2 regions of the Arthrobacter sp. 10N410 genome follow, and region 1 is predicted to be linked to the other one. Evidence: predicted binding sites of a transcription regulator. Region 1 holds the regulator's gene; the other holds the start of a gene.
The links. Region 1 encodes HrcA, which represses chaperone genes, less so after heat shock. Its sites were predicted from a motif close to TTNGCACTCGNNNNNNNCGAGTGCNAA; they were not measured.

Region 1 (9,594 bases):
TCCACCTGGGTGACGTCGCCGGTGACGACCATCTTGGAGCCGAAGCCCAGCCGGGTGAGGAACATCTTCATCTGCTCGGGGGTGGTGTTCTGGGCCTCGTCCAGGATGATGAACGCGTCGTTGAGCGTGCGTCCGCGCATGTAGGCCAGCGGCGCCACCTCGATGGTGCCGGCGGCCATCAGCCGCGGGATCGACTCGGGGTCCATCATGTCGTGCAGGGCGTCGTAGAGCGGACGCAGGTAGGGATCGATCTTGTCACTGAGCGTGCCGGGCAGGAAGCCGAGCCGCTCCCCCGCTTCGACGGCCGGGCGGGTCAGGATGATCCGGCTGACTTCCTTCTGCTGCAGCGCCTGGACCGCCTTGGCCATGGCCAGGTAGGTCTTGCCGGTGCCGGCCGGGCCGATCCCGAAGATCACCGTGTTTGCGTCAATCGCATCCACATAGTTCTTCTGGTTCAAGGTCTTGGGCCGGATGGTCTTGCCGCGGCTGGAGAGGATGTTGTGGGTGAGCACGTCCACCGGGTTCTGCAGCGACTGGGTGCGCAACAGCGACACGAGCTGCTGCAGGACAACCGGCGTAATCACCGTGCCGCGCGCCACCAGGCCGCGCACCTCGTTGAGCAGCCGCATAATCCTGGGCACGTCGGCGGCAGGGCCGCTGATGGAGAGCTCGTTCCCGCGGACATGGAAGTCGACGCTGGGGAACTGGGTTTCGATAAAGCGCAGGGCTTCGTCATGGCTCCCCAGGGACTGCACCATCTGGTCGGAATTGTCGAACAGGACCACCTCCGTCCGCAGACCTGGGAGGGAGTGGGGAAATTCCCCTGCGGTGCGCTCGTTCGCGCTGATCCGGGCCTTGCCGTTGGCTGCTTCAGTCATGGTGTTGGCCCGTGGGCCTCTGGTCCCCTCCAGTTCGGAAATGGTCTCGCCGCCTCGGCGCCGGCCGACGGCGTTCCGGGCCGTCCGCGCCGGGTTTCAGCGGGTCCTTCCATCTTACGCCAGCGCGGCCCGGTGCCGGAGCGGAGGGCATTAGGTATCAACTTCATATCGTCCTCATATCGTTCCCGTTGCAGTTCGCCGGACAGCGCGGAATCCCCACTGGAGCGCAGGCACCTTGTGCAATGCTGGATTCGGCCCTGCCGGGCCCGCGGAGCGAGAAACACAGCGAAGGGACAGGGCAATCAGCCAGCGTGGAGTGAACAAGACAGCAGCAGGGCGGAATACGCGCCGCGGCTTGCTGCACCTTGTGCTGCCCGCTGCCCTGGCGCTGTCCGGCTGCGTGGCCACGCCCCAGCCGGGCATCACGAACTCCGACACGCCCTCCCACACGGTCCCCGGCCCGGCCGCCGGCGTCGCCACCACCAGCGCACCGCTGGAATCCACCCAGGCCTCCAACAAGGCTCCGGTCTACTGGATCGGGCGCAGCAACAACAACGTCTTCCTGTACCGCGAGTTCCGGGACGTGTCGGAAGAGGACAACCCGATCACCCGGGCGCTGCGGGTGATGATGTCGCAGAAGCCGCTGGACCCTGATTTCTTCACCCCGTGGCAGAACCCCAGGCTCCTGGCCACCTCGATTTCCGGCAAGAACGTGATCACGGTGGACGTGTCCGCCGATGCGTTCAACAGCAACGTCGACGCCGACATGGCCGAACGCGCGATCCAGCAGCTCGTCTACACGGCCACGGCCGCCGGTGCCAGCGCCGGGCTGACCGATACCGGGCAGCAGATCCAGGTCGTCATCCTCGTCGACGGGCACACCGACTACGTCGCCTTCAACCGGGTCCGGCTCGGTTCACCGACCTCGCGCAGCGCCGGAATGGTGGCGCCCGTGTGGATCATCGATCCGCAGGAGGGCACCGAGGTGGCGGACGGCGCGGTCAAGATTTCCGGCCGGAGCACGGTCCCGGGCGGAAAGCTGCGCTGGGAGATCCTGCGGGTCGACGGCGCCAGCAAGACGCCCTATCTGGACGGCAACATCACGGCCTCCGCCGATGCCTCGAAGCCCGGCCTGTTCAACCTCTCGTTGAACCTCGGTCCCGGTGAGTATGAGGTCCGCGTGTCGCAGGTCGATCCCAGCAGCAAGGTCCAGGACCTGAACGTAGATACCCGCGGGTTCACTGTCCGCTAAGGCATTCCGCTAAGGCAGGCACCCGGCGGACCCGCACGGGCGCGGCGCCTGGCCTGTCCTACTACTGCTTGCCCCTACCAACGTCCCAGGACGTCGCTGGCCAGCACCGTGGCGGCGGGGCCGGCGGTGGAAGAACGCAGCACGTGGTGGCCCAGCAGGGCGGTGACGGCTCCCGCATCGCACAGCCGGGTGACCTCGCGGGGGCTGATGCCGCCCTCGGGGCCCACGATCAGGAGCACCTCGCGGGCCACACCGCCGTCGCCGGCCTGCTGGTGCCAGGCCTCCAGCACCTGCCGCAGGGGCCGAACCGCGTCCTCGTGCAGGATCACGGCCAGGTCCGCGGCGGCTACGGCCGCCTGCAGGCCGTTGCCGTCCACCGCGGCGCGGACCTCCGGAATCCAGGCGCGGCGTGCCTGCTTCGCGGCTGCCGTCACCACGGACTGCCATTTGGCGTGCGCCTTCGCCGCGCGTTCGGGTTTCCAGCGGACGATCGAGCGTTCGGCCTGCCAGGGCACGACGGCGTCAATCCCCAATTCGGTCGCGGTCTCAGCCGCCAGCTCGTCGCGGTCGCCCTTGGCCAGGGCCTGCACCAGCACCAGCCGAACGTCAGGCCTTGGCTCGGTCACGACCTCGCCGCACTCCACCGTCAGCTCCTGCGGCGCGGCGGCCGTCACGGTGCCGGTGATCCGCTTGCCGGCGCCGTCGGCGATGTCCACCGGCTCCCCCACGGCCAGGCGCTTGACCGTCACCGCGTGGCGCGCCTCGGCGCCTTCGAGGACGAACGTCGCGCCGGGGACCAGCTGGTCCAGGGTGCCTGCGGGGGTGAAGAAGACCGGGTTGCTCACCGCTACAGGTTACCGAGCCGGTCCCGCAGCTTCGCGAAGACACCGCCGCTGGCGGCAAGCTTCCCTTCGGTGAACTGCTCGCCGCGGAGTTTGGCGAGCTGGCGCAGCAGGTCTTCCTGGGCGGCGTCGAGCTTCGCGGGGGTATCCACCTGCAGGTGGACCTTGAGGTCTCCGCGGCCGTAGCCGCGCAGGTGCGTGACGCCCAGGCCACGCAGCGTGATGACCTCGCCGGACTGGGTGCCGGCCTTGACGTCGATTTCCTGTTGACCGTCAAAGGTCTCAAGGGTCAGCTCTGTGCCGAGCGCGGCCGCCGTCATCGGGATGTTCAGGCTAGCGTGCAGGTCGTCGCCTTCGCGCACGTAGGTGGGGTCGTTGTTGACCCGGATCTCGACGTACAGGTCACCGGACGGGCCGCCGGCAGGACCGGCCTCACCCTGGCCGGAGAGCTGGATGCGGGTGCCGGTAGCGACGCCGGCGGGAACCTTGACGGTAAGCGAGCGGCGGCTGCGGATGCGGCCCTGGCCGGCGCATTCGTTGCAGGGATCCTTGATGACCGTGCCGAAGCCCTCGCAGCTGCCGCAGGGGGCAGTGGTCATGACCTGGCCGAGGATGGAACGCACGGCGCGCTGGACCTGGCCGCTGCCGCCGCAAATGTCGCAGCGCTCGGGGTGGCTGCCTTCGCGGCAGCAGGAACCCTCACAGGTGGGACAGGTGACGGCGGTGTCCACTTCGAGCTTCTTGTTGACCCCGAAGACGGCGTCGCGCAGGTCGATCCGGACGCTGATCAGGGCGTCCTGGCCGCGCCGCACCCGGGATGCGGGGCCACCCTGGCCGCCGGCGCCGCCGAAGAAGGTTTCGAAGATGTCCTGGAAGGCGAAGCCCTGGCCGGCGTAGCCGCCGCCGAAGCCGTTGTCGTTCCCGTTCTCGTTGCCCGTCGTGTCGTAGACCCGGCGCTTTTGCGGGTCGGAAAGCACCTCGTAGGCATGGGTGACCGCCTTGAAGCGCTCGGAAGCGTCATCACCGGGGTTCACATCCGGGTGCAGGGTCCGCGCAAGCTTGCGGTAGGCCTTCTTGATCTCTTCCCCCGTGGCTTCACGGGAGACTCCAAGAACGTCATAGTGGCTGCTCAAAGTCTGTATCTCTTCCTTTTTGTACTGCCAGTGGGGCACTGCCTGTAGTTGGCAAGAAGTCCGGTTCCGGATCCGGCCCGTCAGGGCCCGAGGATCCGCGAAAGGTAGCGGGCCACCGCACGGACGGCGGCCATGGTGGTGGGGTAGTCCATCCGGGTGGGGCCAAGGACTCCGACCTTGGCCGTGGCGTCCGGGCCGTAGCCGGTGGCCACCACGGACGCTTCGGACAGGCCGTCGTAAGGGTTCTCCCGGCCGATGCTTACCGTGACGCCGCGCGGGTCCTCCGCCATGTCGCTGAGCAGGCGCAGCATCACCACCTGCTCTTCAAGCGCTTCGAGCACGGGTCCGATGCTCAGCGGGAAATCCACATTGGACCTGGCCAGGTTGGCGGTCCCGGCCATGACCATCCGTTCCTCGCGGCTGCTCGCGGCAAGCGATTCAAGCCCGCGGGCCAGGGCCTGGGCGGGTCCCCGCCGCACCGGCGGACAGCTGTCCACCACGGCCTGCAGCGACTGGGGCAGCAAGCTCAACGGGGTGCCGGAGAGCCTGGCCAGGAACAGGGTGCGGAGTTCGGCGAGGGCGTCGTCGCCGAAGTCCTGGCCGACGTCGATCACCCGCTGTTCCACCTTGCCCGTATCCGCGATCAGGACCGTGAGTACCTTGCGCGGCGCCAGGAGCACGAATTCGATGTGCCGGACGCGGGCCCGGCTCAACAGCGGGTACTGCACGACGGCGACCTGGTTCGTCAGCTGCGATAGCAGCCGCACCGTCCGGTCCAGCACGTCGTCGAGGTCATCGGACCCCTCGAGCAGCGCCTGGATGGCGCGGCGCTCCGCCGGAGAGAGGGGTTTGACGGCCGAAATCTGGTCCACGAACAGGCGGTAGCCCTTGTCCGTGGGAATCCGGCCGGCGCTGGTATGCGGCGCCGTGATCAGGCCCTCGTCTTCCAGGGCGGCCATGTCATTGCGGATCGTGGCGCTGGACACGCCCAGATGGTGCCGTTCCACCAGGGCCTTGGATCCAACCGGCTCGCGGGAATGGACGTAGTCCTCCACGATGGCGCGCAGCACTTCGAGTTTGCGTGGCTCGCTCACTCTCCACCTCCAATCGACCCGTATCGGTTCGCCGGTGCCGCCGCGCGTGCAGGAACACCCGGCGTTAGCACTCGACATGCCTAAGTGCTAACCAGTCTAATATGAGTCGCGCCGTTGTTAGCATTGGATTCGCTGCGGGCGTGAGCCCCGGGACTGGTGTTTCCGGGCACACCACAGGCCGCGCCGCCGTTCTGTCCCCCGTAATTCCCGAGTGCAAAGCAGTGTGTAGCAGATGTCGTACCAGAATTGGGGCCCGCAGGATCTCTCCGCGCCCGCCAAGGCCCAGCTGCCCGAGATCCCGGTGGAGCGCGGCATGGTGCTGGAGGACGTGCAGTCCGGCTGGGTGGGCGCCGTCACCCGGGTGGAGAAGTCCGGCGGCATGCACGTCGTGGCCCTCGAGGACCGGCGCGGCAAGTCCCGATCCTTCCGCCTCGGCTTCGGCTTCCTGCTCGAGGGCCAGCCCATCCGGCTGATGCCGCCCGCCCCGCGGGTTCCCGCGGCGGGTGCCGGAGTCGGCGCGCGCACCGCCTCCGGTTCGGTCCGGGTGGAGGGACAGCGTGCCCAGGTCGCGAAGGCCAGCCGGATCTGGGTGGAAGGCAAGCACGACGCCGAACTCGTCGAGAAAGTCTGGGGTGACGACCTCCGCGTCGAGGGCATCGTGGTCGAGCCGCTGCACGGCATCGACGACCTAGCTGCCGCCGTGAAGGAGTTCCGGCCCGGCCCCGGCCGTCGCCTCGGCGTCCTGGTGGACCACCTTGTTCCAGACTCGAAGGAGTCGCGAATCGCCGACGCGGTGATGGCCTCCCCGGGCGCGGCCGGCAACGTGCTGATCGTCGGGCACCCGTACGTCGACGTCTGGCAGGCCATCCGCCCTGCCGTCCTGGGCATTGAGCGGTGGCCGGTGATTCCGCGCGGGGTGGACTGGAAGACCGGCATCCTGACGGCCTTCGGCTGGCCGCACAGCACCAAGGAGGACATCGGCCTGGGCTGGCAGAAACTCCTCGGCGCGGTCCGCAGCTACGCGGACCTGGAGCCCTCCCTGCTGGGCCGGGTCGAAGAGGTCATCGACTTCCTCACGGTGCCGTAGCCGCCTCCCCGTGCTTTAGTTCGCGGTCCGAGCAAGTATTCTTGGTAGGGCGGCCGCTGCATTTTGTTGCGGCCGCGGCTCGTACAGGTACCTACGCTCCACCGCAATCCAAAGGACGAAACGTGGCAGAAGACGCACGCGAACACACGGATCACCAGGCCGGCCATGGCCAGTCGCAGTACCATGGCGTTCCCGCAAATGCTCTGCCGTTGACGGCAAGCGAGGACCGGCAATGGGCCACCCTGGCGCACTTTGGCGGCATTCTGGGTTGCATTCCCGCGCTGCTGATCTACCTGATCTTCAAGGACCGCGGCCCGTTCACGGCGCAGGAGTCGAAGGAGGCGCTGAACTTTACGCTTCCGCCCACCATCGCTGCGGTGGTAGCCAATCTGCTGGTCTTCGTCCCGGTGGTGGGCAACCTGTTCGCAGTCCTGGCGACCGCCATCTGGATTGCCCTCGCCTGCTTCTCGGTGGCCGCCGGCATCCACGTCAACCGCGGCCAGCCGCACCGCTACGAGTACAACCTCCGCTGGATCAAGTAGCGCGAACGGACATTTCCGGCCCGCGCGCCCAACGCGATCGGACACTTCGGCCCGCATGGGCGGACTACCTAGTCCGGCAGGATCCGGCGGACCACGGCGTCGGCCAGGAGCCGGCCCTTGAGCGTGAGCACCAGCCGGCCCTTGAACGCTTCCGCAGGCTCAACGAGCCCGTCGGCGATCAGTCCGGCGACCGCGTGCCGTCCGGTATCCCCCAGCCCGCCAAGACTCGGGATTTCCAGGCCGGTGACCAGTCTGGCTTCGAGCATGACGCGCTCCACGTTGCGGGTCTCGGCGTCGAGGGTCTCCCGCCCGGCCGCGGGCGAGACGCCTGCCGCCAGCCGACCGGCGTAGGCCGTGGGGTGCTTGACGTTCCACCAGCGGACCCCGCCGACGTGCGAATGCGCTCCGGGGCCGATGCCCCACCAGTCATCCCCACGCCAGTAGGCCAGGTTATGGCGACAGGCCTGGTCCGGCGTGCGCGCCCAGTTGCTTACTTCATACCAGCCCAGCCCGGCCGCGGAGATCAGTTCATCGGCCAGTTCGTATTTGGCGGCATGGTCGTCGTCGTCGATCCCCGGAACTTCGCCGCGCCGGATCTGGGCGGCGAGTTTCGTGCCCTCCTCGACGATCAGCGCGTAGGCGCTGATGTGGTCCGGGGCGTAGGACAGTGCCGTCTCCAGCGAGTAGCGCCAGTCCTCCAGCGACTCCCCGGGGGTGCCGTAGATCAAGTCCAGGCTGACCGCGAGGCCGGCCTCGCGCGCCCACTGGACCACCTGCGGCACACGGCTGGGCGTGTGGGTGCGGTCGAGGACCTTGAGGACGTGCGGCACGGCTGACTGCATGCCGAAGGAGACCCGGGTGAAGCCGGCGTCGGCGAGCAATTGCAGGGATTCGGGCGTGACAGAGTCGGGGTTGGCTTCCGTTGTGACCTCGGCGCCGGGTTCCAGTCCCCAGGTATCGATGGCGGCGGCCAGGATGCGGGCCAGGTCACCGGCCGGGAGAAGCGTGGGGGTGCCGCCGCCGAAGAACACCGTGCTGAGCCGGCGCTCCGGCAGGCCGGAGGCTTTCAACGCCCGCCCGGCGAAGTCCACTTCCGCGACGGCGGTGTCCGCGTAGGCGTCCTGCGAGGCGCCGCCGCCGAGTTCCGTGGCGGTGTACGTGTTGAAGTCGCAGTAGCCGCAGCGCACGGCGCAGAACGGAATGTGGACGTAGAGCCCGAAGGCCCGGTCCGCGGCGCCCTCCAGCGCCTGGCCGGGCAGCAGCCCGTCCGACGGCGCGGGGTCACCGAGGGGAAGCGCACTTGGCATGGCTACTTCTTGGCCTTGTCCTTGGACTCTTCCGTGGTGAGTGCGGCGATGAAGGCCTCCTGCGGGACCTCGACGCGGCCCACCATCTTCATGCGCTTCTTGCCTTCCTTCTGCTTCTCCAGCAGCTTGCGCTTTCGGGTGATGTCGCCGCCGTAGCACTTGGCCAGGACGTCCTTGCGGATGGCCCGGATGCTTTCGCGGGCGATGATCCGGGAGCCGATGGCAGCCTGGATCGGCACCTCGAACTGCTGCCGCGGGATGAGTTCGCGCAGCTTGCCGGTCATCATTACACCGTAGGCATAGGCCTTGTCGCGGTGGGTGATGGCGCTGAAGGCGTCGACCTGTTCGCCCTGGAGCATGATGTCCACCTTGACCAGATCGGCGACCTGGTCGCCGTCGGCCTTCCAGTCCAGCGAGCCGTAGCCGCGGGTCTTGGACTTCAGGATGTCGAAGAAGTCGAAGACGATTTCGGCCAGCGGCAGGCGGTAACGGATCTCCACCCGGTCCTCGGAGAGGTAGTCCATGCCGCCCATGACGCCGCGGCGGCTCTGGCACAGCTCCATAATGGCGCCGACGAACTCGTTGGGCGCCAGAATCGTGGCGGAGACCATCGGCTCGCGGACCTCGGAGACCTTACCGGTGGGGTATTCGCTGGGGTTGGTCACGTGGACGACCTTCTTGTCCTCCAGCGTCACCTCGTACTCCACGTTCGGGGCGGTGGAGATCAGGTCCAGCTTGTACTCCCGTTCGAGCCGCTCGCGGGTGATTTCCAGGTGCAGCAGGCCCAGGAAGCCGACGCGGAAGCCGAAGCCCAGCGCGGCGGACGTCTCCGGCTCGTAGACCAGGGCGGCGTCGTTGAGCATCAGCTTCTCCAGCGCGTCACGGAGCACCGGGTAGTCGGTGCCGTCCAGCGGATAGAGGCCGGAGAACACCATCGGCTTGGCGTCGGCGTAGCCGGGCAGGGAGTCGGTGGCGGGCTTAGCCAGGTTGGTCACGGTGTCGCCGACCTTGGACTGGCGGACGTCCTTCACGCCGGTGATCAGGTAGCCGACCTCGCCGACGCCCAGGCCCTTGGACGGGGTGGGCTCCGGGGAGCTCACGCCGATTTCGAGCAGTTCGTGGGTGGCGCGGGTGGACATCATCTGAATGCGCTCACGCGGGTGCAGCATGCCGTCCACCACGCGGACGTACGTTACGACGCCGCGGTAGGTGTCGTAGACGGAGTCGAAGATCATTGCCCGGGCGGGGGCGTTCGGGTCGCCCACCGGGGCGGGGAGATCGCGGACGATCTTGTCCAGCAGGACTTCGACGCCGGCGCCGGTCTTGCCGGAGACGCGCAGCACCTCGTCCGGGTCGCCGCCGATCAGGTTGGCCAGCTCCTCGGCGTACTTCTCCGGCTGCGCCGCGGGCAGGTCGATCTTGTTCAGGACCGGGATGATCGTGAGGTTGTTCTCCATCG
Region 2 (13,365 bases), on a different contig from region 1:
TGGGCCTGAACCTGGCGCACGGCGGACACCTGACCCACGGCATGAAGATCAACTTCTCCGGCCGGCTGTACAACGTCATCCCGTACCAGGTCCGGGAGGATGACCACCGGATCGACATGGCCGAGGTGGAGCGCCTGGCCCAGGAGCACAAGCCGGCCCTGATCGTCGCCGGCTGGTCCGCCTACGCCCGCCAGCTCGACTTCGCGGAATTCCGCCGGATCGCCGACTCCGTGGGGGCCTACCTGATGGTGGACATGGCCCACTTCGCCGGGCTCGTCGCGGCCGGGCTGCACCCGTCTCCGGTGCCGCACGCGCACGTGACCACCTCCACGACGCACAAGACCCTGGCCGGTCCGCGTGGCGGCATCATCCTCTCCAACGACGCCGACATCGCCAAGAAGATCAACTCGGCAGTGTTCCCGGGCCAGCAGGGCGGCCCGCTGGAGCACGTCATCGCCGGCAAGGCCGTGGCGTTCAAGATCGCCGCCTCGCCCGAGTTCAAGGAACGCCAGGAACGTGTGCTGGCCGGCGCCCGGATCCTCGCCGAGCGCCTGGTCCAGCCGGACGTCACCGCCAAGGGGATCAACGTGATCTCCGGCGGCACCGACGTGCACCTGGTCCTGGTGGACCTGCGCAACTGCGAGCTCAACGGGCAGGAGGCCGAGGACCGCCTCGCGGAAATCGACATCACCGTCAACCGCAACGCCGTTCCGTTCGACCCGCGCCCGCCGATGGTTACCTCGGGGCTGCGGATCGGCACCCCGGCGCTGGCCACCCGCGGCTTCGGCGAGGCCGCCTTTACCGAAGTTGCGGACATCATCGCCGAGGCGCTGACCGCCGACGCCGGCGCGGACCTGTCCGGTCTGCGCTCCCGCGTCGATGCCCTCGCCGCCGCCCACCCGCTCTACCCCTCGGTTGCTAATCTAGGTTGACCGCTGCGGCTGGCTCCGGGGCCGATCTCTTTCGGGTTGGCTCCGGGCCCGGCGGACCGGACTTTGCACGCGTGCTCGCTCGTCCCTCGCTTAGACGCACGCTTTCGAAAAGCCCGGCTCCGCCGGCCCCTCGTGGGCACCTCGCCCCCGCATTGACGTCTCAACCACATAGTGCCGCTCACGGTGACGGCCCCCGGGGAGGGGGCCGGGCATCCGGCAGCATGCGTCAAAGCGACGAAGGAGCAGCATGCAGAGGATGTCCGTCCCCCTCCCCGCCCGACCGCAGTGCCTAGTTAGGATTCAGTAATGGCTGTTGGCGTCTTTGATCTTTTTTCGATTGGGATCGGGCCTTCGAGTTCGCATACCGTGGGGCCGATGCGGGCTGCTGCGGTGTTTGCCGAGGAGCTCAAGGCCTCGGGGGATCTGGACCGCGTGGCGTCGCTCCGGGTTGACCTGTACGGCTCCCTCGCCGCCACCGGCCATGGCCACGGCACCATGACCGCCATCCTGCTCGGACTCGAGGGCTTCCACCCGGAGAAGATCCTCCCCGAGGAAGTCGAGGACCGGCTGGCCGCCATTGCCCAGACGGGCACCCTGCACCTGGCCGGATCCGTCGCGTTGCCCTACGGCGTGAAGGACATGGTGCTGCGCCCGCTCACCATCCTGCCCCGGCACACCAACGGCATGACGTTCACGGTGTCCGACGCCGACGGCGCCGTCGTGCACAGCGCCACCTTCTTCTCCGTCGGCGGCGGCTTCATCGTCCGCGAGGGTGAGGAGGACGCGGCGCTGAAGGAACTCGACGAGTCCAAGAAGGAACTCCCGCTGCCGTTCCGCACGGCCGCTGAACTGCTGGGCCGCTGCCAGTCCAAGGGGCTCTCGATCGGCGAAATCATGTTCGTAAATGAGCGCGCCTCCCGTACCGAAGAGGAGATCCGCGAAGGCCTCCTGCACATCTACTCCGTGATGGAAGGCTGCGTCGAGGTCAGCCTTAAGCGCGAGGGCCTGCTTCCCGGCGGGCTCAAGGTCCGCCGTCGGGCCCCCGACTGGCACGAACGGCTGATGAAGGAAAACCACGGCCAGGACCCGGACTACCGGGACCCCAAGTACTGGCAGGAGTGGGTGAACCTGATCGCGCTCGCGGTGAACGAGGAGAACGCCTCGGGCGGCCGCGTTGTCACCGCGCCCACCAACGGCGCCGCGGGTATCATTCCGGCCGTGCTTTACTACGCGCTGCACTTCGCCCCCGGCATGGATAAAGCCACCCAGGCCGACCGCGACGACGTCGTGGTTAAGTTCCTGCTGACCGCCGGTGCCATCGGGGTGCTCTACAAGGAACAGGCCTCGATCTCCGGCGCCGAGGTGGGCTGCCAGGGCGAGGTGGGTTCGGCGTCGTCAATGGCGGCCGCCGGCCTGGCCGAGGTGATGGGCGGAACGCCCCAGCAGGTGGAGAACGCCGCCGAGATCGCGATGGAGCACAACCTCGGCCTGACCTGCGACCCGATCGGCGGGCTGGTGCAGATCCCGTGCATCGAGCGCAACGCCATCGCCGCAGCCAAGGCGATCAACGCCGCCAAGATGGCCCTCTGGGGCGACGGCTCACACCGCGTGTCGCTCGACGAGGTCATCGTGACCATGCGCGAGACCGGCAAGGACATGAGCTCCAAGTACAAGGAAACCGCCATGGGCGGCCTCGCCGTCAACGTGGTGGAGTGCTGATTTCCCAGTCGTTCCTGATTGTCCTCAGTTGTTCAGTGCCGCCCACAGATTCAGTGACGCGGCGAACACGATCCAGGACAGGTAGGGGAGCAGCAGCAGCCCGGCGGTGCGGCTGATCGGGCCGAAGCGCAGCACGGTGGCGGCCACCGCGACCGCCAGCGCCACGATGATGACGAAGCCGATCCAAAGCGCGGGGGAACCCATGGCGGGGTACAAGCCAAAGAACACCGGGGTCCACAGCAGGTTCAGCACCAGCTGGACGGCGTAAGCGGTGAGGGCGGGCCTGGCGCCTTCCGCCCGGCTGCGCCAGACCAGCCATGCCGCTACGGCCATCGCGATGTACAGAATCGTCCAGACGGGCCCGAAGAGCCAGTTCGGCGGAGACCACGGGGCCTTGTCCGCGGCCGCGTACCATCCGTCGACGTTGCTGGCGCTGGCCAGTCCGCCGAGTGCCGCCACGAGGGCCGAAGCGCCGAGCAGTACCAGCAGGGCCACCGCCTCGACGCCGGGCCGGCGCGTCCCGGCCCCGCCCGGACGGAACTGCCGGCGGACGGCTGACGGTTCCGGCTGCGCATCCATACCTTCAGCGTAAACCCGGTGCGACGGCCGGCACAGGGCCGCCGCGCCCTGAGAGCCGCCGGCCTCCCGATAGACTTGATGCTGCATGCCAGCCATGCCGCCGAAGCTCGTTCCGCAAAGATTGGATACCGCACCCTTGCGAGAATTCACTGCCCGCTTTGCCTCCGCCGAAGAGGTTGCCAACTGGGACGCCCACGTCACCGCGAACCCCAACGGCGGGAATTTGCTTCAATCCGAGGCCTTCGCCGAGGTCAAGCAGCACTTCGGCTGGAAGCCCCTCCACCTGGTCTATGAGACGGCCGACTACACCAGCTACAACCTGGTCCTGGAGAAGTCCTTCCCCCTCCTCGGCAAGCTCTGGTACCTCATCAAGGGCCCGGATGTGGCGTCGGTGGAGGACATCCCCGGCATCGCGGCCGCCAACGCCGACTTCGTCAAGCGCGCCCGGCTGGGGGTATTCGCCATCAAGATCGAGCCCGACATCGTCCTGTCGGAGGACGCGCGGCGCGTCATCGAAGGCGCGGGCCTGGTCAAGACCCACAACCTCCAGCCCAACGACTCCACCGCGCTGCTGGACATCTCGCCGCAGGAAAACCAGCTGCTGCGCAACCTGCACTCCCGCGGCCGCAACGCCGTCCGGCGGGCCATCCGCGAGGAGGTCGAGGTCCACAACGTGGAGCCGACCGAAGAGAACTTCCGGGCGATGTACGCGCTGATGACGAACACCGTGGAGGCCAAGTCCCAGGTCCGGGTCCGCGAGTACGAGTATTACCGCCAGTTCTGGACCAACTTCGTGGACCGCGGCCAGGGCCGGCTGCTCTTCGTCTATGAAAACGGCGTGCCCTCGGTGGGGGCGTTCGTGATCAACTACGGACGGAAGGGCACCTACAAGGACGGCGGTTCCCTGCAGAAGCGCAGCCAGTACGGCGACTCGCACCTGGTCCAGTGGACGGCCATCAACCAGCTCAAGGAACTCGGCTGCACCGAATACGACTTCTGCGGCACGCCGCCCAGCGACAAGCTGAAGGACACCTCCAATCCCTTCCACGGCCTCGGCCTGTTCAAGACCAGCTTCAGCAAGACCGTCACGGACTTCGTCGGCTGCTACGACCAGGTCTTGAGCCCGCTGAAGTACAAGGCCTGGATGGCCGCCGGGGAGCGCGTCGCCCGCCAGCTGTACACGCGGCGCACGGGCCAGCAGTTCTACTAGACCGCCCGCAAGGTGAAATGAGGAGGCCGGAATGACCAAACCACCCGACGGCCGCCGCGGGCCGCAGACGGACGGCCTGCCCCGGACCGAGCCGATGTCGCCCCTGCAGGTGCGCCAGAACGCCGCCGCCAAACGCATGCTCCGCAGGCTGGTCCAAGGTGAGAACCCGCCCACGGCACCGCTGAGCATCGTCGACCGGCTGGCCGGCAGCCCGTACGCCAACCCGATGATCCAGGTCGGAGGCGTGGACACCTCCGCCCGCAAGACCATCGACTTTGCCCTCAAGCTGGCCGAATCGATGTTCCGCTACGGCGCCGGTGCCCTCGAAGTGGAAACCAGCATCATCGCCATTACCGCCGCGCTGGGGCTGAAGAACATCGAGGTGGACATCACCAACCAGTCGGTGGCCATCAACTATGCCCCGAAGGACCAGACACCCATTACGCTGCTGCGCGTGGTGCGGTCCTGGACCAACAACTACGCCGGCCTCGCCCAGGTCCACCAGTTGGTCACGGACATTGTGGCCGGCGGAGTGGGCCGCGAGGAAGCGGTGCGCCGGCTCGAAGAGATCACGCACAGCTCGAAGCCATTCCCGCGCTGGATGGTCACCGTGGCCTTCGGCGTCTTCTCCGCGGTGTTCGTCGGCGTGCTGGGCGGCGGGGTGGCCGCGTCCGGCATCGCCTTCCTGTCCAACCTGCTGATCAGCCTGCTGGCGCGGCAACTGGGCCGCTGGCGCACCCCGGACTTCTTCATCACGGCGTCCTGTTCCTTCGTTGTCACCCTGATCGCCCTGCTGCTCTGGCGCTTCGGCAGCCCGCTGGGAATCCAGATCGCCCCCGCCATCGTGGTGGTCGGCGGAATCCTCCTGCTGCTGCCCACCGGTCGGCTCGTCTCCTCGGTGCAGGACGCCATCAACGGCTTCCCGGTGACCGCGGCCGGCCGGTTCCTGTCCACCATGCTGACCTTCGGCGCGCTGGTCTCCGGGATCGCCGTCGGCTTTGTGGTGGGGGCGATGACCGGGATGCAGTCCATTGACGTCACCGAAACATTCCCGCCGAAGTATCCTTTGTGGGTGCTGGTGCCGTTGGTGGCCATCGCGGTCGTCGCGATCGGCGTCACCGAGCAGACCTCGCTGAAGCTGTTGCTGCCGACGGCGGCCGTCGGCGTCGTGGGTCATCTGGTGCTGATCGGGGGAACAGCCATCGGCATCGGTCCCCGGTTCGCCCCGGCCCTCGCCGCCGTGGTCATCGGCCTCCTGGCCCGCGTGGTCGCACTCCGGATGGGGGCCCCGCAGCTGGTCGTGGCGGTGCCCGCGGCGCTCATCCTGCTGCCGGGGCTGACTATATTCCGTTCCATGTATGTATTGACGATCGAAGAGTCCGAGATCCTGATGGGAGCCGGCGGGATGCTCAATGCCGGGGCAATCGTGCTCGGCGTCGCGGCCGGCATTGTGCTCGGCGACACCCTCGCCCGGCCGTTGACCCGGAGCCTGGCCAGCAACGAGCGGCGCCGCGCCCGCCGCCGCTAACGACGGCGGAGATGGCTCGTCTGCCTACGAGCTGAAGCGCCGCGTTTCCCCACCTTCGCCGGGCTCCGACGGCGTGTCAGCCCGCCGCGCCGGGCTGTCCCGGCGTCGTGGCGGCAAAAGTGGGGAAACTCCGCGGCGCCAGACCGCGTCAGCCGTGGATGGCTGGCTAAATCTTGCCGATCGGCAGCTTCTTTTCGGCCTGGAAGTCGTCCTCCACCCGGCCACTGGCCCAATACCCGGAGAGCGAGACCTGGCCACGTTCGAGGCCACGGTCGGCAAAGAACACCGGGCGCAGGGCCTTCATGTAGCCGCGCTCCCCGTGCGCGAAGACCTGCACTCGGCCCTCGGGCCACTGCGCGCCGCGTACGGCGTCCACCAGCAGGGTCCCGCTTCCGGCCGGAGTCCCGCGGCGCAGCAGCCAGCGCAGTTCCACCCCGGCCGGGGCGTCGATCGCCAGGACGTCGGCGTCGCTGTCCACCTCCAGGAAGGCCAGACCGCGGGCATCCCGGGGGAGTGACTCGATCGCGGCGCTGATCGCCGGCAGGGCGGACTCGTCGCCCGCGAAGAGGTACCAGTCCGCCGCCGGGTCAGGGTTGTAGCCCCCGCCCGGCCCGGTGAAGACAAGGCTGTCCCCGGCCTGTGCGGAGGCGGCCCACGGCCCGGCCAGGCCCTCATCGCCGTGGATGACGAAGTCGATCGCCAGCTCGCCCGCCGCCTCGTCGACCCAACGGACGGTGTAGGTCCGGGTGTGCGGCCACTCTTCCCGCGGGTGGGACTCCCGGATGGCCCAGAGATCCAGCGGCTGCGGATAGTCGACCCCCGGCTGCGGGAACGCGATCTTGACGTACCGGTCCACGTAGCCGTTGTTGACGAAGGCAGCGAAACCCGGGCCGCCGGCGACGATCCGGACCATGTGCGGCGAGAGCTGCTCGCGGCGCAGGACCGTGAGGTTGGTCTGCGGCCGGGAGTTCCGGTTGGCGGTGGTTGTGGCGGGGACGGAAGTCATGGAGCTAAGCCTAGCCAAGAACCGGGTCAGGGCAGCGGCGGCAGTTCCCAGTCCACGGTGCCGTCACCCTGGGCGGTGAGCAGGTCATTGGCGCGGCTGAAGGGGCGTGAGCCGAAGAACCCGCGCGAGGCCGAGAGCGGGCTGGGGTGGGCGCTGGCGATCACGGCGGCCGAGCCCAGCAGTGGCCGCACGCCCTCCGCGTCCTTGCCCCAGAGGACCACCACGAGCGGCGCGGGGCTGCCGTCGTCTCGGCGCCGCTGCGCGACGGCCCTGATGGCGGCCGCCGTGACGGCCTCCCAGCCCTTGTTCCGGTGCGAACCGGCTGCTCCGGCCCGGACGCTTAGGACTCGGTTGAGCAGCAGCACCCCCTGCTCCGCCCACCGGCTGAGATCACCGTGGACGCGGGGCGGCAGCCCGAGGTCGGCGTCGAGCTCCTTGTAGATATTGGCGAGACTGCGCGGGATCGGCCGGGTGCCGCCATCCACCGCGAAGGACAGCCCGACGGCGTGACCCGGTGTGGGGTAGGGGTCCTGGCCCACAATCAGAACCCGCACGCCGGAGAGCGGCTGCCGGAAGGCCCGGAGGATGTTCGACGGCGCCGGCAGCACCTCATGGCCGTCGGCCGTCTCGGCGGCGAGGAACGCGAGGACCGACCGCAGCTGTCCCTCGACCGGTGCCAGCGCCGCGGCCCAGTCCGGCGCCACCAGCCCGTCCAAGGGGAGGTGCGCCATCGCCGCGAGGTCCACCGCCTCTGCGGCGGGGTCAAGTTCGAAGAGCGCGTCGGGATTAGATGAATCAGGCACGGCTTCATTCTCGCAGGAGCCCGGGCAGCCGGCCGGGCCGGCTAAATGACAAGCCTGTTATTCGGCCGTAACATGTGGGGGAGACCTATCGGAACGAGCCAGGGAGTGTGCAGTGGCCGAAGCAGCACCCGAGTACCTGTCGGCGGATGACGCCGACGCCGTGCTGGCGGCAGTCTCCGAAGACTCGCCGTTGAGCAGCCGGGAGCAGCAGATGCTTGCCTTGGAGCGGCAGTGGTGGAAGTACGCCGGCGCCAAGGAACAAGCCATCCGGGAACTCTTTGACCTCTCCGCCACGCACTACTACCAGATCCTCAACGCCCTGATCGACACCGAGGCGGCGCTGGCCCACGATCCCATGCTGGTGAAGAGATTGCGTAGACTACGTACGTCACGACAACGTGCCCGCACTGCACGCCGTTTGGGCTCGGACGCTTAAGAGCACGTGAGGTCCGGCCGGAAGCGCGGAATTTCGCGCGGATTCCGGCGTCGGGCCATCAGCCAGAAATCAGCAAGGACGTCGTTTTACCATGACCAAGTACGCACGGGATGAATTTGATCGGGTCCCGGAGGCCTCCACGCGCCAGGGTGTCCACCGGACGGTCGCCGCTCCCGGTGCCCGCCGGCTGGGCCCCGTCCTCGCCACCGGCGCCGCGGCCCTGGTAGTCGGCCTCGTCGCCTTCCTTCTGCTGCCCAAACTGGGCTTTGGTCCCGCCGGTGGCTCGGCCATGACCGCGGACCAGGCCAGCAACAACGCCGCGGCGTCGCAGGCACCCACAACGTCCGCCGGCTCGAAGCCGTCCCCCAGCAGCCAGCCGACCGGGAGCCTCGCCCCCGCGGGCTCCAAGCCCTCCGCTTCTGCAACGCCGAGCGCCGCCGCGGACCAGTCCGGGGACCAGAAGCTTGACAAGACCCAGCCCGTGGCGATCTACAACGGCACCACGACGCCGGGCTTGGCCGGTCGCGTCGGCTCCAGGATCTCCGCCGCCGGATGGGTCCAGGGCCCGCTCGGCAACTGGGGCGGCGCCCCCCAGCAGACCTCGGTCGTCTTCTACAACGGCCCGGCGCAGAAGGCCAACGCCGCAGAGTTGGGTTCCCTCCTCGGGATTGGCACCCTGGTGGATTCGGCGGAATTCCAGATGCCGCTGGTCATCGTCCTCGGCCCCGGTTTCAATTAGCCCCAGGCTGGCCGCCGGCTTCGGTTACGCCTGAATAACTATTCCCGGCCGGGCCGGGACCCTGCCCGGGCACCGGTGGAAGGCTGTGGGTAGAGTGTCTGCGGACTTCATTTCGCATAACGCGGCGCACATTGGGGTGGGCCGTTCGCAAGCTAGCTGAAAGTGTGGAGAACATGGCACTGGGGACCGTCAAGTGGTTCAACGCCGAAAAGGGCTACGGGTTCATCACCGTCGACAGCTCCGGGGCCGACGTCTTCGTGCACTGGTCCGCGATCGCGGGCGAAGGCTACCGTGCTTTGGCTGAAGGCCAGCGGGTGGAACTGGAAGTCGGCGAGGGCGAAAAGGGCCCGCAGGCCGAAAGCGTCCGGCCCGCCTAGTGGCAGTCTCCGCTGCGGCAGCTGCCCCGAAGAGCGATGGCCGCCGGCGCAAGCTCCGGCGGTTCAGCCGTGCAGCGGCCGCCGGCGTGGCCGCAGCCGTGGCGCTGGCCGCCTGCGCCGGTCCCACCGGCAATGCCCGGGTGGATGCCGCGGAGGCGAGCGGCGACGGAACGCTGCGGATCGGCCTGATCCTGGACAACACCGGCCGGCAGGACTTCCTCAATCCGCCCCAACTGGCGGCGGCGAAGCTGGCGGTCAAGGAAATCAACGCGGCGGGCGGCCACAAGGGCAAGCCCGTGGAACTGCTGCCGGAGTCCATCGGTACGGACACCGCGGCCCAGGCCAAGGACCTGGTGGCGGCCAAGGCCGACGTCGTGATCGGGCCCACCGACTCCAGCCGCGCCGCCGGCGCCATCGACGTCCTCTCCCGCGCCAAAGTCGCCCTCATTTCACCGGCCAACACCGCACCGGGGCTCAGCTCGTACAAGAGCGGCGGCTACTACTTCCGGACCGCGGCCGCCGACATCGCGCAGGCCTCGGTCCTGGTCAAGCTCGCCCAGGACGGCGGCGCCAAGACCCTTGCCGTGGTGCACGAGGAAGGCGACTACGGCAAGGACGTCTCCGTGGCCGTCTCGGCGGCCGCGAAGGCCGCGGGCCTGGGCACCTCCGTCGACGCTGAATTCAAGGCCGGTCAGGCGCAACAGGCGGCCGCGGCGGCCAAGGCTGCCTCGCCGGACGCCGTCGTGCTGGTGGCCCGGGACGGTGCCCAGGGCGCCATTGCCGAGCTCAACAACGCGGGACTGTCCGGAAAGAAGCTCATCCTCAGCGACGGGGCCGTAAACCAGTACGGCGACGGCCTTGGCTCCAAGGCGCTGGACGGCGCCCGCGGGGTCCTGCCGGGCACGTTCCCCTCCGCGCACTTCCAGGCGGAACTCGTGGCCGTCGACCCGGGCCTGAAGGACATGGCGTTTGCCGCCGAGACGTACGACGCCGTCAACCTCGCCGCCCTCGCCGCCGCCGCGGCGGAGGACGACGCGGGGACCTCCATCGCCTCGAAGCTGGTCGCAGTGTCCGGCGGAACGGCTGCCGGCACCGGGGCCCCGTCCGGGGAAGCCGCGGCCTGCAAGTCCTACCAGGAATGCGTGGCCGCGCTCCGCGCCGGCAAGCGCCCCGACTACGACGGCGCCTCCGGCCCGATCAACTTCGACAGCAACGGCGACGTCACCGCCGCCGCCTACATGGTCTACAGCTATGGCCCGGACAACAACGCCGAGATGACCGGCAGCGAAACCGCCCGCAGCGCCGGCTCCTGATCGCTCCTAGCGAAGAGCGCCCGGCGGGGCGCACCCTGACCTCACCACTGCTTGCACTCTCCCCGGGGGAGTGCTAATTATGGAGTTAGCACTCCCGCGTATTGACTGCTAACTCGACGCCCCGGTTCGCCCGGTCGCGTGGAGGCGGCGGACGGGCCGGGAGCGAGAGAAATACCTGGCTGGGGTGAGATCCCCGGCCCGGCGGCGTACAGAGGCTGCCGGGTTGGAATCGTCCGTCGCGGGCACCGCAGCGCAAGGTTCATTCTTAACGACTGTCCCGAAAGGACTACTGCCGTTATGGCCAAGATCATTGCATTTGATGAAGAGGCACGCCGCGGTCTTGAGCGGGGCCTGAACATCCTCGCCGACGCCGTCAAGGTCACCCTCGGCCCGCGTGGACGCAACGTCGTCCTCGAAAAGAAGTGGGGCGCCCCCACGATCACCAACGATGGTGTTTCCATCGCCAAGGAGATCGAGCTGGACGACCCTTACGAGAAGATCGGCGCCGAGCTGGTCAAGGAAGTTGCCAAGAAGACTGACGACGTCGCCGGTGACGGTACCACCACGGCAACCGTGCTGGCCCAGGCCCTCGTCAAGGAAGGCCTGCGCAACGTCGCGGCCGGCGCTGACCCGCTGTCCCTCAAGCGCGGCATCGAGAAGGCTGTTGAAGCGGTCACCCGCGAGCTCCTGGCTTCTGCCAAGGAAATCGAAACCAAGGAAGAGATCGCCGCCACCGCGTCCATCTCCGCAGGTGACAACGAAATTGGCGCCCTGATTGCCGAAGCCCTGGACAAGGTCGGCAAGGAAGGCGTCATCACCGTCGAGGAGTCGAACACCTTCGGCCTCGAGCTGGAGCTCACCGAGGGCATGCGTTTCGACAAGGGCTACATCTCGGCCTACTTCGTCACCGACGCCGAGCGTCAGGAAACGGTCCTCGAGGATCCGTACATCCTGATCGTCAACTCCAAGATCTCCAACGTCAAGGAACTGGTTGCAGTCCTCGAAAAGGTCATGCAGTCCAACAAGCCGCTGCTGATCATCGCCGAGGACATCGAGGGCGAGGCCCTGGCCACCCTGATCGTGAACAAGATCCGCGGCACCTTCAAGTCCGTCGCCGTCAAGGCTCCGGGCTTCGGTGACCGCCGCAAGGCACAGCTGGCCGACATCGCCATCCTCACCGGCGGCCAGGTCATCTCCGAGGAAGTCGGCCTCAAGCTTGAGACCGCCGGCCTCGAACTGCTGGGCAAGGCACGCAAGGTTGTTGTCACCAAGGACGAGACCACCATCGTCGAAGGTGCCGGCGACGCCGACCAGATCGCCGGCCGTGTGTCCCAGATCCGCGCCGAGATCGAGAACTCCGATTCCGACTACGACCGCGAGAAGCTGCAGGAACGCCTGGCCAAGCTGGCCGGCGGCGTTGCAGTCATCAAGGCCGGTGCCGCAACCGAGGTTGAGCTCAAGGAACGCAAGCACCGCATCGAGGACGCTGTCCGCAACGCCAAGGCTGCTGTCGAAGAGGGCATCGTCGCCGGCGGTGGCGTGGCCCTGATCCAGGCCGGCGCCAAGGCGTTCGCCAACCTGCAGCTCGAAGGTGACGAGGCAACCGGCGCGAACATCGTGCGCGTAGCCATCGACGCCCCGCTGAAGCAGATCGCCTTCAACGCCGGCCTCGAGCCCGGCGTTGTGGTGGACAAGGTCCGCGGCCTGCCCGCGGGCCACGGCCTGAACGCAGCAACCGGCGAGTACGTCGACCTGCTCGCTGCCGGCATCAACGACCCGGTCAAGGTCACCCGCTCGGCCCTGCAGAACGCGGCTTCCATCGCCGGCCTGTTCCTCACCACCGAGGCCGTTGTGGCCGACAAGCCGGAGAAGAACTCCCCGGCCATGGGCGGCGGCGACGACATGGGCGGCATGGGCGGCATGGGCGGTTTCTAACCACCCGGCTTCCAAGCCCTGAACGCCTGAACTGACGGTTCTCCGTCAGCGACGGCACGTTCGACGACGGCGGTCCCACCACTGGTGGGGCCGCCGTCGGCGTTTAACCCTTCCGCCCCGGGGCACCTTCCCTCAAGTGGTGGGGTGGTCGGCCGGACGTTCTCTCGGTTGGTGGGGTGCTCTTACCCGGTGTCGGCGCCGGTGCCAGTGCCGGTGGTGCGGGAGCGTCGGGCGGCGGAGGTCTGGCAGGATGGTGCAGTGACGATTACAGCAGCGGCCGACGGTTCGGCTTTAGGAAATCCCGGCCCGGCCGGATGGGCCTGGTACGTGAACGACGACTGCTGGCGTGCCGGCGGGTGGCCGCACGGGACCAACAACCAGGGGGAGCTGATGGCCGTCCTGGACCTCTTCCGGGCCACGGCGCACCTTCCGGGCGAGGACCTGCACATTCTGTGCGACAGCCAGTACGTCATCAACTCGGTGACCAAGTGGATGCCCGGCTGGAAGCGTAAAGGCTGGCGGAAGTCCGACGGCAAGCCGGTGCTCAACGTTGAGCTGCTCAAGGAGATCGATCAGGCGCTCACCGGACGCAAGTACACCTTCGAATGGGTCCGCGGACACGCCGGCCACGACCTCAACGAGGCGGCGGATGACCGCGCCAGGGCCGCCGCCACCGCCTACCAGCAGGGCGTCGCGGCCCGGCAGGGCCCCGGCTTCGTCCGAGCCGGAGACGTTGCCGCCGCCGGCGTGCAGACTGCCCCCGCCGCGCAGCAGGCTTCGGCCGCGCC

Region 2: the regulator HrcA is predicted to act here: its motif matches at 10,728-10,754, upstream of groL (chaperonin GroEL).

The regions. Positions count from the first base shown of each region.
Region 1 covers NZ_JBFTIP010000002.1:356,980-366,573, reverse strand. The annotation lists gene AC1DB8_RS06195 (PhoH family protein) at 1-878, opposite strand, end outside; gene AC1DB8_RS06190 (GerMN domain-containing protein) at 1,195-2,130, shown strand; gene AC1DB8_RS06185 (16S rRNA (uracil(1498)-N(3))-methyltransferase) at 2,205-2,975, opposite strand; gene dnaJ (molecular chaperone DnaJ) at 2,978-4,105, opposite strand; gene hrcA (heat-inducible transcriptional repressor HrcA) at 4,186-5,199, opposite strand; gene AC1DB8_RS06170 (DUF3097 domain-containing protein) at 5,432-6,286, shown strand; gene AC1DB8_RS06165 (DUF4870 domain-containing protein) at 6,409-6,828, shown strand; gene hemW (radical SAM family heme chaperone HemW) at 6,897-8,135, opposite strand; gene lepA (translation elongation factor 4) at 8,138-9,594, opposite strand, start outside.
Region 2 covers NZ_JBFTIP010000004.1:207,400-220,764, reverse strand. The annotation lists gene glyA (serine hydroxymethyltransferase) at 1-932, shown strand, start outside; gene AC1DB8_RS12025 (L-serine ammonia-lyase) at 1,239-2,651, shown strand; gene AC1DB8_RS12020 (TspO/MBR family protein) at 2,676-3,230, opposite strand; gene AC1DB8_RS12015 (lipid II:glycine glycyltransferase FemX) at 3,367-4,440, shown strand; gene AC1DB8_RS12010 (threonine/serine exporter family protein) at 4,472-5,968, shown strand; gene AC1DB8_RS12005 (siderophore-interacting protein) at 6,135-6,974, opposite strand; gene AC1DB8_RS12000 (uracil-DNA glycosylase) at 7,001-7,705, opposite strand; gene AC1DB8_RS11995 (DUF3263 domain-containing protein) at 7,890-8,213, shown strand; gene AC1DB8_RS11990 (LytR C-terminal domain-containing protein) at 8,305-8,952, shown strand; gene AC1DB8_RS11985 (cold-shock protein) at 9,126-9,329, shown strand; gene AC1DB8_RS11980 (ABC transporter substrate-binding protein) at 9,416-10,642, shown strand; gene groL (chaperonin GroEL) at 10,940-12,577, shown strand; gene AC1DB8_RS11970 (RNase H family protein) at 12,836-13,365, shown strand, end outside.